4 regions of the Neptuniibacter sp. 2_MG-2023 genome follow, and region 3 is predicted to be linked to each of the others. Evidence: predicted binding sites of a transcription regulator. Region 3 holds the regulator's gene; each other region holds the start of a gene.
The links. Region 3 encodes sigma-54, which starts transcription at its own class of promoters, with help from an activator protein. Its sites were predicted from a motif close to TGGCACNNNNNTTGCTNT; they were not measured.
Positions count from the first base shown of each region.

Region 1 (3,205 bases), on a different contig from region 3:
TTTAAGCCTTTATCTGTGTTGTGTGTACCTATTCAAAGAGAGCGCTTTGAGGCTGTGCTTTATATGGAAAATAATCTTGCAAGCGGCGTTTTTAGACATGATCGTGTTGAGGTTATTCGCCTTTTAGCTGCTCAAGCATCTGTGGCCATTGAGAATGCACGCCTTTATGAGCAAGTGCAGGAGCACTCTAAAACCTTGGAAGATAGAGTCGCTGAACGAACGGCTCGTTTAGAACAAGTCAATCAAGAGCTACAAGGGCTAGCTGATCGGGATGGTTTGACGGGGGTAGCCAATAGACGCAGAGGTGATGCTTATCTAGCTGAAGTTTGGGAGCGTTTACGCAGAGAAGCACACCCACTCACGATTATTATGCTTGATGTTGATAATTTTAAGGCCTTCAATGATAACTATGGACATCAAGGCGGAGATGATTGTTTGATTGCCGTTGCCAAAGCGGTGCAATCTCAACTTCTTAGACCTACTGATTTAGTGGCACGTTATGGGGGAGAGGAGTTTATGCTCATTCTTCCGGATACCGATTATAAAGGCGCAGCACTTATTGGTGAGAAGGTTCGTTGTGCTGTGCAGGATATGACGATTGAGCATGCTCATTCATCAGCCAGTCATGTAGTGACGGTCAGTGTAGGTACCGCCACTATGATTCCGGTAATAGAGCAGGGGGCTGATAGCTTGCTTCGTGAAGCGGATATTGCTTTATATCGTGCGAAAAGGATGGGGCGAAATCAATTACAACAAGCCTCTAATATTAGTTAATTAATAGCACTAAATAACGTTCTATTAGCAACGACCGAGGACAGCATCACTTAACTTTGTAAGCTTCATCCCAGTAAACCCTATCGGTTTTTCTCTTAATCTCTAGTCAAAGTTCATTCACCCTATATAGTTCGAGTCGTCTAGCTGCTTGCGGCTCAGTACAGGTAAGTTTGTAAGGATAATTTGCCTTTTTTTGGGGCGTGGATGCTATTTTTGTTTTCTTTTGGGGCAGGCCAAGTGTTCTTTGAGTCGATTTTATATTTTTAACTTTTTGTTTTTAAAGAATTTAGTTTGTTTGGCCCTTATTTTGCTTTTGTATAAAGCAATATGCACAAGAGCATACTTAGGTTGGTATTAATTATGGTTAATACCGCTTATGACAATTTGATCAAATGGGTATCTAGGGTTCCGACTACAAAGATGTAGTGTCTGGACCGAGAGTTACCAACCTCACCTGAGGTCACACGGAGGGATAAAAGCCCGGGAGAACAAAACCTATTGGTGATGTCTCTTGTGCTTAATTTTCGTGAAACTACAAAGGTGAAGTTATGATGAATACCATTCGATCTTTCATGCGAACGCTGCTGATGTGCGCTTCAGTGTTCTCCCTTCTACTAAGTTTTTCCTCAACTCTTCAAGCTGAAGAAAAAAGCGAATTTAAAGTTGCTTGGACGATCTACGTCGGTTGGATGCCATGGGATTATGGCGCAGCGACAGGGATTGTGGATAAGTGGGCTGATAAATACGGCATTAAAATCGACGTTGTTCAGGTCAATGACTATGTTGAGTCTATTAACCAGTTCACGGCAGGCCAGTTTGATGCCACTGTAATGACTAACATGGATGCATTAACTATCCCTGCAGCGAGTGGTGTTGATTCAACAGCGCTTATCGTTGGGGATTTCTCAAACGGTAACGATGGTGTTGTACTTAAAGACGCTAAAACATTGGCAGATATTAAAGGCCAGCAAGTTAACCTAGTTGAATTAAGTGTTTCCCATTATTTACTAGCACGCGGCCTTGAAACAGTTGGCATGACAGAGCAAGACGTTAAAGTGGTTAATACCTCTGATGCCGATCTTGTTGCTGCTTTTAGTGCTGACGATGTGACAGCAGTTACCACTTGGAACCCTTTGCTAAGTGAAATAACGGCTATGCCGAATGCAAGCAAAGTATTTGATTCCTCTATGATCCCAGGTGAAATTATTGACCTGATGGTTGTTAATACTGAAACCCTTGAAGCGAATCCAAAACTGGGTAAAGCCTTAGTCGGTGCTTGGTATGAGATCATGACAACCATTGCGGCTAATGATGAAGGCTCAATTAAAGCGAAAAGCTTTATGGCTGAAGCATCAGGTACTGATCTAGCGGGTTATGAAGCTCAGCTTGCCTCTACAAAAATGTTCTATACCGCTGCCTCCGCCCTAGAATTCACAAATAGTGACAGCCTTACAAAAACGATGCAGAAAGTGAGTGAATTCTCATTTGAACATGGTCTTTTGGGTGAAGGTGCACCGGATGCGAAGTTCATAGGTATTGAAACACCCGCAGGTGTTTACGGTAACGCAGCGAATATCAAACTTCGTTTTAACCCAGCGTATATGAAAATGGCTGCCGACGGCTCTCTGTAATCTCTTAATACATTAATTGCTTAATCCAATAGAGAACTGGAGCCTAGAATGACACGCCTTATAAACCGTCAACCCAGCCGCTATTCGCGGTTGGTACTTGGGTTGCTGCCCTTTATCATTCTGTTTGTCATATATCTTGTGACATCAGATGCACGATTGGCTGAAAACCCAAGTGATAAATTGCTCCCATCGATGGGAAGTTTCGCGGATGCGATTATTCGTATGGGGTTTGAGCCTAGTAAACGAACAGGTGAATATCTGTTGTGGCAAGATACTTTCGCCAGTTTACAACGGTTAGGTATCGCTGTTGGGTTAAGCGCTATGATCGGTTTAGTGATTGGCGTATTTAACGGCATGATTCCCTATATCCGATCTCCTTTATCGCCTCTAGTGACTGCATTATCACTGATTCCCCCCATGGCTATTTTACCGATCCTCTTTATCACATTTGGGTTAGGTGAGCTGTCCAAGGTGGTGTTGATTGTGATTGGCATAACGCCGGTGATTATTCGAGATATTCAGTTACGTACCGATGCGCTGCCATCAGAACAGTTGATTAAAGCGCAAACCTTAGGTGGCAATAGCTGGCAGATTATTCTTAGGGTGGTTTTACCACAGACGATGCCGCGTTTAATTGATGCGGTACGTCTGACCTTAGGGAGTGCTTGGCTCTTTCTTATTGCCGCTGAAGCGATTGCAGCGACAGAAGGGTTGGGTTACCGCATCTTCTTGGTACGACGCTACTTAGCCATGGATGTGATTTTGCCCTACGTTTTTTGGATTACAACACTCGCGTTTGC
Region 1 is NZ_JAUOQC010000002.1:48,906-52,110, forward strand. It holds gene Q4486_RS02755 (diguanylate cyclase) at 1-774, shown strand, start outside; guanidine-I (ykkC/yxkD leader) riboswitch at 1,164-1,263, shown strand; gene Q4486_RS02760 (putative urea ABC transporter substrate-binding protein) at 1,326-2,405, shown strand; gene Q4486_RS02765 (ABC transporter permease) at 2,454-3,205, shown strand, end outside.
Region 1: the regulator sigma-54 is predicted to act here: its motif matches at 1,071-1,088, upstream of Q4486_RS02760 (putative urea ABC transporter substrate-binding protein).

Region 2 (3,205 bases), on a different contig from region 3:
TTTAATGAGGATAGCATTGAGCTTGGGTTGGTATCATCAGCCAATAAGAATTTAACAACGTTGTGCTCAGTTTGTACTTTGTAGCGTTCTGAAAATGTATCAGTACAGCTATTTATTCTAATAAGATTAAACCAACTAATATTGGTATCACGGGGTAAATCGAATAAAAGGTTATCGTATACCCCTACTAATCTTGCTGTATTTTCGACACGTTCTAGGTAACGTGCGCTCCAATAAATTCTTTCTGCAACTCGAGATAGCATAATCATTTATCCTCTGTATCGACGATCCAAGTATCTTTACTGCCACCACCTTGTGATGAGTTGACAACCAATGAGCCTTTTTTCATGGCAACACGGGTAAGGCCTCCCGTGGTGACATAAGTATTTTTTCCTTGGAGAATGAAAGGGCGCAGATCTAAATGCCTAGGTTCCATTGTGTTAGAGCTAATTAATGTTGGAGCTGTAGATAAGCTTAGCGTAGGTTGAGCAATATAGTTACGTGGGTTTTCTTGAATTAACTCTGCAAAGGTTGCCTGCTCTTTTTTAGTCGAGTGAGGCCCAATGAGCATTCCATATCCGCCAGATTCATTGGCTGGCTTAATCACCAGTTCATCTAGATGCTCTAAAACATAAGCTCTTTGCTCTGGATCTTCACAGAGAAAAGTTTCTACATTAGGCAATATTGGCTTCTCATTGAGGTAATACTCAATAATTTCAGGTACATAGGCATAAATGACTTTGTCATCGGCTACGCCCGCGCCAGGTGCATTGGCCAGTGCAACGTTGCCTGCTTTCCAAGCTCTCATCATGCCCGGAACGCCTAGAACTGATTCTTTATCGAATACTTCTGGGTCGATGAAAAGATCATCAATACGACGATAAATTACATCGACTCTTTCAGGGCCGGAGATGGTTTTCATATAAACACAATCATCATCGTCAACAAACAGATCACTGCCTTCAACGAGCTCGACCCCCATCTGTTGTGCTAGAAAGGCATGTTCAAAATAAGCGGAGTTAAAAATACCCGGTGTAAGGACAACAATTTCTGGCTCTTCTATCTCTCGGGGTGAGAGAGATAGCAGCATATCAAATAGTTGTTCAGGGTAATCATCTAAGGGCAAGATGTTTTCTTTTTCGAACATTTCAGGCAGGACACGTTTAGTTATTGCTCTGTTTTCGAGCATGTAGGAAACGCCGGAAGGGACCCTTAGGTTATCCTCTAAAACGTAAAATTGTCCGTCGGCATCTCTGACTAAATCGGTTCCGCATATGTGCGCCCATACACCATGTGCTGGGTTCACGCCTACGCACTCAGGTCTAAAGTTTTTTGACTCTTTGATTATATGTTCAGGAATGATGCCATCTTTAATTACATTTTGATCGTGATAGAGATCATCAATAAACATATTGAGGGCTTTCAAACGCTGTTTTAAACCATCTGCAGTTGTTTTCCATAGAGGAGCAGGAATTGTGCGGGGGATGATGTCAAAAGGCCAAGCTCTATCTATGTTTCCTTCTTCAGTATAAACGGTAAATGAAATCCCCATCTCTTGAATTGTCACCTCAGCCATTTGGCGGCGTCTATCAAGATCTTTTTCGTCCATTTCGGAGATATGTTTCACTAATTTATTTGCGGAATCTCTAGCACGTCCTGTGGGGGTGATGAGTTCGTCATAATGCTGCTTAGATTGATAATTATCCCAAATCATACCTATACCCAGATTATTGATCTTAATGTTGAGCGCTATCGAACGTTAAATACGCACCAATTTATACTGACTGCACCAATATTGTGCTTAAACCGTTTGCATATCTTATCTAAGCGTTTAATTCGCCGTATATATAGGGATCAGCAAGTTTCAGGCCAGTATTGGTGCATGATCATATATGGGGCGTTTGGCAAAATGATGACATGATCGGTAAGCCATTATGATTATAGGACATTCTCAATATTACGTTATGTTTACTCAACTATTTGTTGAGTAGGTAGATAATGATGCAGGTTAGTAGAGCGGTTATGGCTTGCCAAACGAGTACGGGATTGCGCTCCATTAAGGGGGGACGGCTTTTATTAAGGAATGTTTTGTTGGGGTGTCTAAGGTCAAATATGAACTCTGATAGCTCTTCATATCGTTTATAGGGATTTGGATGTACAGCTTTCTTGAGTGTCTCATCGATCCAGGCGGGTATTTCTCTATCCTCGTCTAAGACCGAGTTGTAGTTGAGCTTCTTTTGCGCAGAGGGAGTGCGGGACTTAGAAACTTGAGTGCCGTAAGGGAAACGACTAGATAGCATGTGATAGGTTAAGACACCTAGTGAATATAGATCTGAGCGGCTAGTGCCTATGTCGCCCAAAAAGTATTCTGGGGCTGTATAGAGTGCAGTGCCTAGTATTTCGCACTGCTCCTGAGTTGCGGAAGATTCTACAATGCCGGCTATTCTAACTGAACCAAAGTCAATGATTTTTACTGTGCCGGATGCATCGATCATAATGTTATCGGGTTTTATATCTTGATGAAGAATATCCATTCTATGCAGAGCCCGTAACCCTTTTGCAACTTGCTCTATAATAGCTCTGACTGCTTCAATACTTGGTTTAGGGTTATCAATCATCCACTGTTTTAATGTTTGTCCTTCTATATATTCAGTCGTGGTGTAGAGGAAGTTCCTTTTTCTTGTTTGCCTGCCTGCTTTTAACACGTGGGCGCTATTGACGCGGCGAGCGACCCATTCTTCCATTAAAAAGCGCTCAAGGTAATCTGGATCACCGCGTAGATCTATCGATGGGATTTTTAGAATAACGTGCTCATTAGTTTCATCATCTACCGCAAGGTAAACATGACTGCGACTGGTTGCATGTATTTCGCGAATAATCTTATACCCATCAAACTGTTCGCGGGCCACGAGTATGGGGGGGAGAGGGAGATCATCAACCTGAAGTTGTATCTCATTTGTATCTTGCTGTGGTACAGAATCAATACGGATAATTTGGATAGTTAAGTTATCCTCACTACCCGATTCAAATGCATGTTCAACAATGTTTTTGGCTGCTTGGTTTAAGTCGTTACTGTTTTCTTTTAATGCGCTGTCTATAAAGGTGGCGTCTACATGCTCATAAACGCCATCGGTTGCTAAGATGAAGATGTCGTTTTTTACGATTGGTACCGATAAAAAATCAAGTTCTAGTTGTGGCTCAATAC
Region 2 is NZ_JAUOQC010000004.1:10,110-13,314, reverse strand. It holds gene Q4486_RS05170 (alpha-E domain-containing protein) at 1-263, opposite strand, end outside; gene Q4486_RS05165 (circularly permuted type 2 ATP-grasp protein) at 266-1,720, opposite strand; gene Q4486_RS05160 (protein kinase) at 1,977-3,205, opposite strand, start outside.
Region 2: the regulator sigma-54 is predicted to act here: its motif matches at 1,855-1,872, upstream of Q4486_RS05165 (circularly permuted type 2 ATP-grasp protein).

Region 3 (3,205 bases):
AGAGCTCTGCAACTGAGGCTAGTGTAGCTAAGTGCTCAGATGTTGAGTCTTCAGGAACAATCAAAATAAATAGAAGATCAACGGGTTTACCATCGATAGCATCAAAGTCTATAGGTGTATCTAGTTTGACTAGATAGCCTTTAGCTTCAGTGCATTCTGCCAGCCTGCAATGTGGAATGGCAATCCCATCGCCTATGCCTGTACTGCCAAGTTTTTCGCGCGAATGAAGTCCGTTAAATACTGATGATGAACTCATATCGGGATGTTGCTCCGATATTATTTCAGCAGCATTTTCCAGAATCCGCTTTTTACTGCCACCCTCAAGGCCACAAAGGACGCTTGAGGGGGTTAATAGTTCATGAAGCAACATAATTTTTTGGATACAGACCGGTTATTTGTGAGTTTTAGTTTTTTCTTTATGCTTAATGACTTGTCTATCTAACTTGTCAGTAAGGCCATCAATTGCAGCATACATATCTTCGTGTTCATGTGTAGCAAAGAGCTGGGCACCCGCTAAGTGCATCTCTGCCTCAGCTTTCTGGCGTTGTTTATCTACGCTGAGTGTGACTTGCACATTGGTGATGTTATCAAAATGACGCTCAATCTTTTGTAGTTTCGAGAGCACATAATCATTCATTGATTCAGTTAATTCTACATGGTGTCCAGTAATGTTGATCTGCATAGGTTTCTCCTATTTATTGCAGTGACATACTACTCTTGCCACTCTTTTATTAAACTAAACGCTTTCTTTCATTCGACGGTGGAATACCCATCGCTTCGCGATATTTCGCAATCGTACGTCTAGCAACTTTAAAGCCTTGTTCATCAAGAAATTGTGCAATTTTGTTGTCGCTTAATGGTTTAGCATTATTTTCAGCGGCCACCATCTTTTTGATAAGCGCTCTAATAGCGGTTGAGGACGCTGCGCCCCCTGTTGCTGTACTTACATGACTCGAGAAGAAGTATTTTAGTTCAAATATTCCACGGTGTGTGTGCATAAACTTTTGTGTGGTCACTCGAGAGATAGTGGATTCATGCATTTCTACGGCTTCAGCAATGTCATGAAGCACCATTGGCTTCATGCCTTCTTCGCCATGTTCCAGAAAGCCAATTTGTCGTTTTACTATCTCGTTTGACACTTTTAATAAGGTTTCGTTGCGGCTTTGTAAACTTTTAATAAACCATCGTGCTTCTTGCAGGTGGTTTTTTAGGTAGGTGTTATCAGAGCTATTATCGGCCCGTTTTACTAAACCTGCGTAACCTGAGTTGATACGTAGCTTAGGGGAAACTTCTGGGTTGAGGTGAACGCGCCATTCACCTTGCTGTTTTGTAACAAGAACGTCTGGAATAACATATTCAGCGGTACTGCTGCTGATTGAGGCGCCAGGTTTTGGATTTAGGCCTTGAATCAGCTGTATAACTTGCTGCAGTTGAGGTTCTTTTAAGCGTGTTTTTCTCATCAATTGACGGTAATCGTGAGCACCGAGTAGCTTAATGTATTGTTGTGCAACTTTGATCGCTTCATTTTTCCAAAGTGTCTCAGGCGGCAGTTGTTGTAACTGTATGCTTAAACACTCGCTGAGGTCACGGCAGGCAACACCTGCTGGATCAAATTGTTGTATGCGGTGCAAGACGGCTTCAATCTCATCCAGTTCTACTTCTTCAAACTGCTCACCTGTTTGCGCATGGAAATGATCTAAGATCTCATCCAGAGTGATGGTTAAATAACCATCAGGATTGATGCCGTCAATAATGTTCGTTGCAATAAGGCGATCAATATCACTCATTGGGGTAAGGTTTAATTGCCAATGAAGGTGGTCTTGCAGTGTTTCTTCTGCAGTGTCATTAGATTCGAAAGAGTCAAAATCTTCTTTGCTTTGACTTAGATTTGGGCCTGATGATTGGAATGTGTCTTCCCAGTTACTATCGGTTGAGAGCTCTTCTGGTATTTTCTCATTCCAGTTGTCTTCAGTTGTAATATTGTCGTCAAGCTCGGCTTCGGCTGTCGCGGTGGCTGTAGCTTCAGATTCTGTCTCTGGTGCCTGTGAATTACTCTCTTGAGTTTCGGAAGCCGAGGCGTGTTCGTCCTCAGAGACATCAAGCATAGGATTACTCTCTAATGCTTCTTGAATCTCTTGCTGAAGATCAAGCGTAGACAACTGCAGTAAGCGAATTGCTTGCTGTAGTTGTGGGGTCATTGTGAGCTGTTGCCCAATTTTTAGATGAAGCGCTTGTTTCATAATACTAAGGGACAAACTCCTGAAACTACATAATTCATTTATAGCTAAGTATATGCTTAAAGTGTGAACTGGTCGCCCAGATAAGCATTTCTTACTGCTTCGTTTGCCATAATATCGGCTGGTGAGCCGTTAGCAAGGATTGTACCTTCACTAACAATATAAGCTGTTTCGCATATATCTAAGGTTTCTCTCACATTATGATCAGTAATTAATATACCAATGCCCCTTGATTGAAGGTGGCGAATGGTCTGCTTTATGTCATTCACTGAGATAGGATCGACACCTGCAAAAGGTTCATCTAATAGAATAAATTCGGGTTCGGTTGCTAATGCCCGTGCAATTTCTACACGTCTACGTTCTCCACCAGAAAGACTCATGCCCATACTGTCTTTTATGTGTGTGATATGGAATTCTTCAAGCAACTCTTCCATTTTTAACTGGGCAGCGTGTTTATCTAAGTCTTTTCTTGTTTCTAAAATCGCAAGTAGATTGTCCTTCACAGACAGTTTTCTAAATATAGAAGCCTCTTGGGGAAGGTAGCCTATACCTTGCTGAGCACGGCCATGCATAGGTAGTGCGCTGATATCCTGCCCTTTGATTTTAACGGCGCCATTATCGGCTTGAACCAGACCAACAATCATGTAAAAGCAAGTGGTTTTCCCCGCGCCGTTGGGGCCTAAAAGGCCAACGATCTCACCATTCTTTATCTGTAGTGAAACGTCTTTAACAACTTCCCTGCCTTTATAGCGTTTGGCAAGATTTTTGGCCTCTAATAAGCTCATAGGGTTAGTTGGCCTTAGTTTTCTTTTTAGGTTGAATGACCATATTTATACGTCCTGGCTCACCTGTTTCGTCTTTGCTTGTGCCACCAAATGCGTTCACAATCGACTTATCTAGATCATAAACGATCTTGTTTCCAGTAAAAGTGTCTTCTGCTTGGACGACTTTAGCTTCTTCGGTAATAG
Region 3 is NZ_JAUOQC010000007.1:34,805-38,009, forward strand. It holds gene ptsN (PTS IIA-like nitrogen regulatory protein PtsN) at 1-370, opposite strand, end outside; gene raiA (ribosome-associated translation inhibitor RaiA) at 392-682, opposite strand; gene Q4486_RS08405 (RNA polymerase factor sigma-54) at 732-2,240, opposite strand; gene lptB (LPS export ABC transporter ATP-binding protein) at 2,297-3,022, opposite strand; gene lptA (lipopolysaccharide transport periplasmic protein LptA) at 3,027-3,205, opposite strand, start outside.

Region 4 (3,205 bases), on a different contig from region 3:
TCTTTATCAATCTCAGTTGTAGCGCTTTTTTGAGAGCTTGTACTCTCCTGCAAGGCAATGGTTAAGATGTCACCAACGCGATGCGCACGCCCATCTCCATACAAATTAATACTAGTAGCAGAGCTATAGATAGAACCATTAACTGGCTGTGCTTCCGTTAAACCTTGTGGACGAATAGGCGCATATTCAGGATTATTTGGTTGTACCTGTTTTTGCACACAACCGGTAAGCAATACACTGATAGCGACAAGCGCAAGGAGTACTTTGTTCATCTCAAAACCGCCTTTTATTATTCAATTAAAGCTGCTGACTCACGTAAGAAAGCATCTCATCTGCCGTAGAAATGACTTTAGAGTTCATCTCATAAGCTCGCTGAGTGGTAATCATATCCACCAGCTCTTGTACTGAATTTACGTTGGAACCTTCTAAGGTGCCTTGTATTAACTGTCCCGTACCATTCTCTCCAGGGTTACTAACAAGTGGCCCACCACTTGAAGCAGATTCTTGGTAAAGGTTTTGTCCTAAAGAAAGGAGCCCTTGGGGATTAACAAAATCAGCCAGTTCCAATTGACCTATTTCAGTCGGTTCAGAATCCCCCGCTACCGTAACTGAAACAATGCCATCGGTACTGATCGAAAAGTTAGTTACCTCCTCTGGCAATGTAATCGCTGGTTCCAGTTGATAACCTTCCGCTGAAACCAATTCACTATCAGAGTTAAGGTGTATCTGGCCATTACGGGTATAAGCCAAATCCCCATTAGGCAAAGTAACTTGCAGGAAGCCTCGGCCATTAATGGCCACATCAAAAGCCTCATCCGTTACCTCTAGGTCACCGGTACTAAACAGTTTTTGCGTACCAACCGTTCGAACACCTGAACCTATTTGCAACCCTGAAGGGAGTTGCGCCTCTTCTGCCGTTTGCGCACCCGGCTGGCGGCGAACCTGATACATTAAATCTTCAAATACAACCTGATCTCGTTTAAAGCCAACCGTTGAAACGTTTGCTAGGTTGTTAGATATCACCTTCAGGTTTGTGTCCTGAGCTGTCATACCTGTTTTAGCTACATTCAGTGCACCGTGCATCTATCTATCCTCGGTTGGTTCTATGAGAGCTTCAAAATGGATGTGGCAGCTTCGGAATTTTCTTCAGCTGTTTTCATCATTTTTATTTGCATTTCAAACTGACGGGAAGATGTAATAATCCCCGTCAACTCACTTACAGCATTGACGTTACTCGTCTCTAAATATCCAGCTCTAAGCCTGACATTCAAATCCGCTTCTAACGGGGCTTGAGCCCCAGTAGTCATTAAGCCATCAGTACCTTTAAATAAGGTTTTAGGGTCTGGGTTCACCAGTTTCAACTGATCTGCCACTAATAACTCGACCGCATTATCACCGACGGGACGAATGGTAATAATACCGTTCGTTGCAATATCAATATTTTCAAAAGGCGGCAAAGCGATAGGTATTCCGCCATTGCCCATCACCGGCAAACCACTGCCCGTGACCAGTTGATTAGCGGCATTCATCTGCAGAGAACCGGCACGGGTGTACCCTTCCGTGCCATCAGGTTTGAGTACAGTCAACCAACCATCACCCGCAATTGCCACATCCAACTTACGACCGGTATCAATCAGCGAGCCACTCGACATATCTGTAGCTGGACGCTCAGTTTGGGCATAAACACGTGAGGCATAACCCTCTCCAAACACTTGCATAGCGCGGGCTTGAGCAAGATCCGACTTAAAACCTGTTGTGTTGGCGTTAGCAAGGTTATTGGCATAAGACTGCTGCGCAAGCATATTTTCTCGCGCCCCACTCATTGCTAAATAAAGAACCTTATCCATCTATCACTTCCAGAATTTGGCGGCAAAACCGCGTTTATTTCTATGAATTTATTTTTCTCTAGTTATATAGATAGCAACACACGTGCCAAAAACGAAAAAAGGCCGCTAATGCGGCCTTTAATGAAGCAGATATAAACCTTATATCTGCAAAATATTCTGCGTCACTGTATTGAGTGTTTCCAAGGTTTTCGAGTTTGCCTGGAAGTTACGCTGCGCTTCGATCAAAGAAACCAATTCAGCTGAAAGATCAACGTTAGATTGCTCTAAAGCAGCCGATTGTAAGGTACCATTCAAGCCTGTACCTGGTGGATTCACAATCGCATCCCCTGAAGCGAGCGTTGAAGTCCACTCTGTATCACCGGAAGGTGATAAACCTGACTGGTTTTCAAACGTCGCTATAGCAACAACACCTAAGTCCTGAGTTTGACCATTGGAGAAGCTTGCAACCATCTCACCGGTGCCCGCAAACGTAACCCCGATCAAATCACCTTTAGTATAACCATCTTGAGTCGATGCTTTAACAATAGATGAGGACGCAAACTGAGTCGTATTAGCGATATCTAGATCAATCACAGTTGTCGAATCCGCTGGATCCGCACCGGTAATCGTAATCGTTGGCACAACAGAGCCAGCAGAGAACTGATCACCGTTAATACCCGTTAGCAAACCGTTAGATGGATTAAACTTAACTAAGATCGGTCCTGGTTCAGTTCCTGTACCCGTTTCACCTGGGTCCAGCTCTTTACCTATATCTAACTGCTCAGATCCATTTAAGTAAGCATACATTCTGTATACCCCCTCAAATGAATTATCACCGTTCTTCACAACCGCTGCATCAAAAGGTGCACCTGCAACAGCACCGGAGGTTTCGGTAATAGTGATCGCTTCAGCGGGTGTAATATCCCCTGATTCAGCTTTATAAGTCACTACCACTTCTTGGTTGACGTTATCGTAGATAACCGACTCTACACTTGGGTTTGCATCTAAGATCTTAGCTTCGCTTGCTGTTATCGCTTGGCCAATCTGATCAGCGGTAGAACCAATACCTAAAGTACCAATTGAAATTCCACCAACCTCAAGCACAACAGCTGCGGTCAAAGGTACTTCACCGCTATCAATTGCAAAAGTGTATGTCTCATTAGCATCAATTTCTTCAATCTCAGCCACTGCAGATGAACCTGTCACTTGCACTAAATCAGGTTCTGGGTATTCAGATTTAAACCGAAGCGTAATATCACCCGCCGCATTAATAACCACACTTCCGATTCGAGCATCACCCGTAACAGGATCCGTTAGATCACTAAAGAAAGCACCCGAAGAGATAACATCCCCAGCCGCATAGCCTGCAAGCTCAGTCA
Region 4 is NZ_JAUOQC010000021.1:18,690-21,894, forward strand. It holds gene flgH (flagellar basal body L-ring protein FlgH) at 1-272, opposite strand, end outside; gene flgG (flagellar basal-body rod protein FlgG) at 298-1,083, opposite strand; gene flgF (flagellar basal-body rod protein FlgF) at 1,104-1,847, opposite strand; gene Q4486_RS15010 (flagellar hook protein FlgE) at 1,986-3,205, opposite strand, start outside.
Region 4: the regulator sigma-54 is predicted to act here: its motif matches at 1,918-1,935, upstream of flgF (flagellar basal-body rod protein FlgF).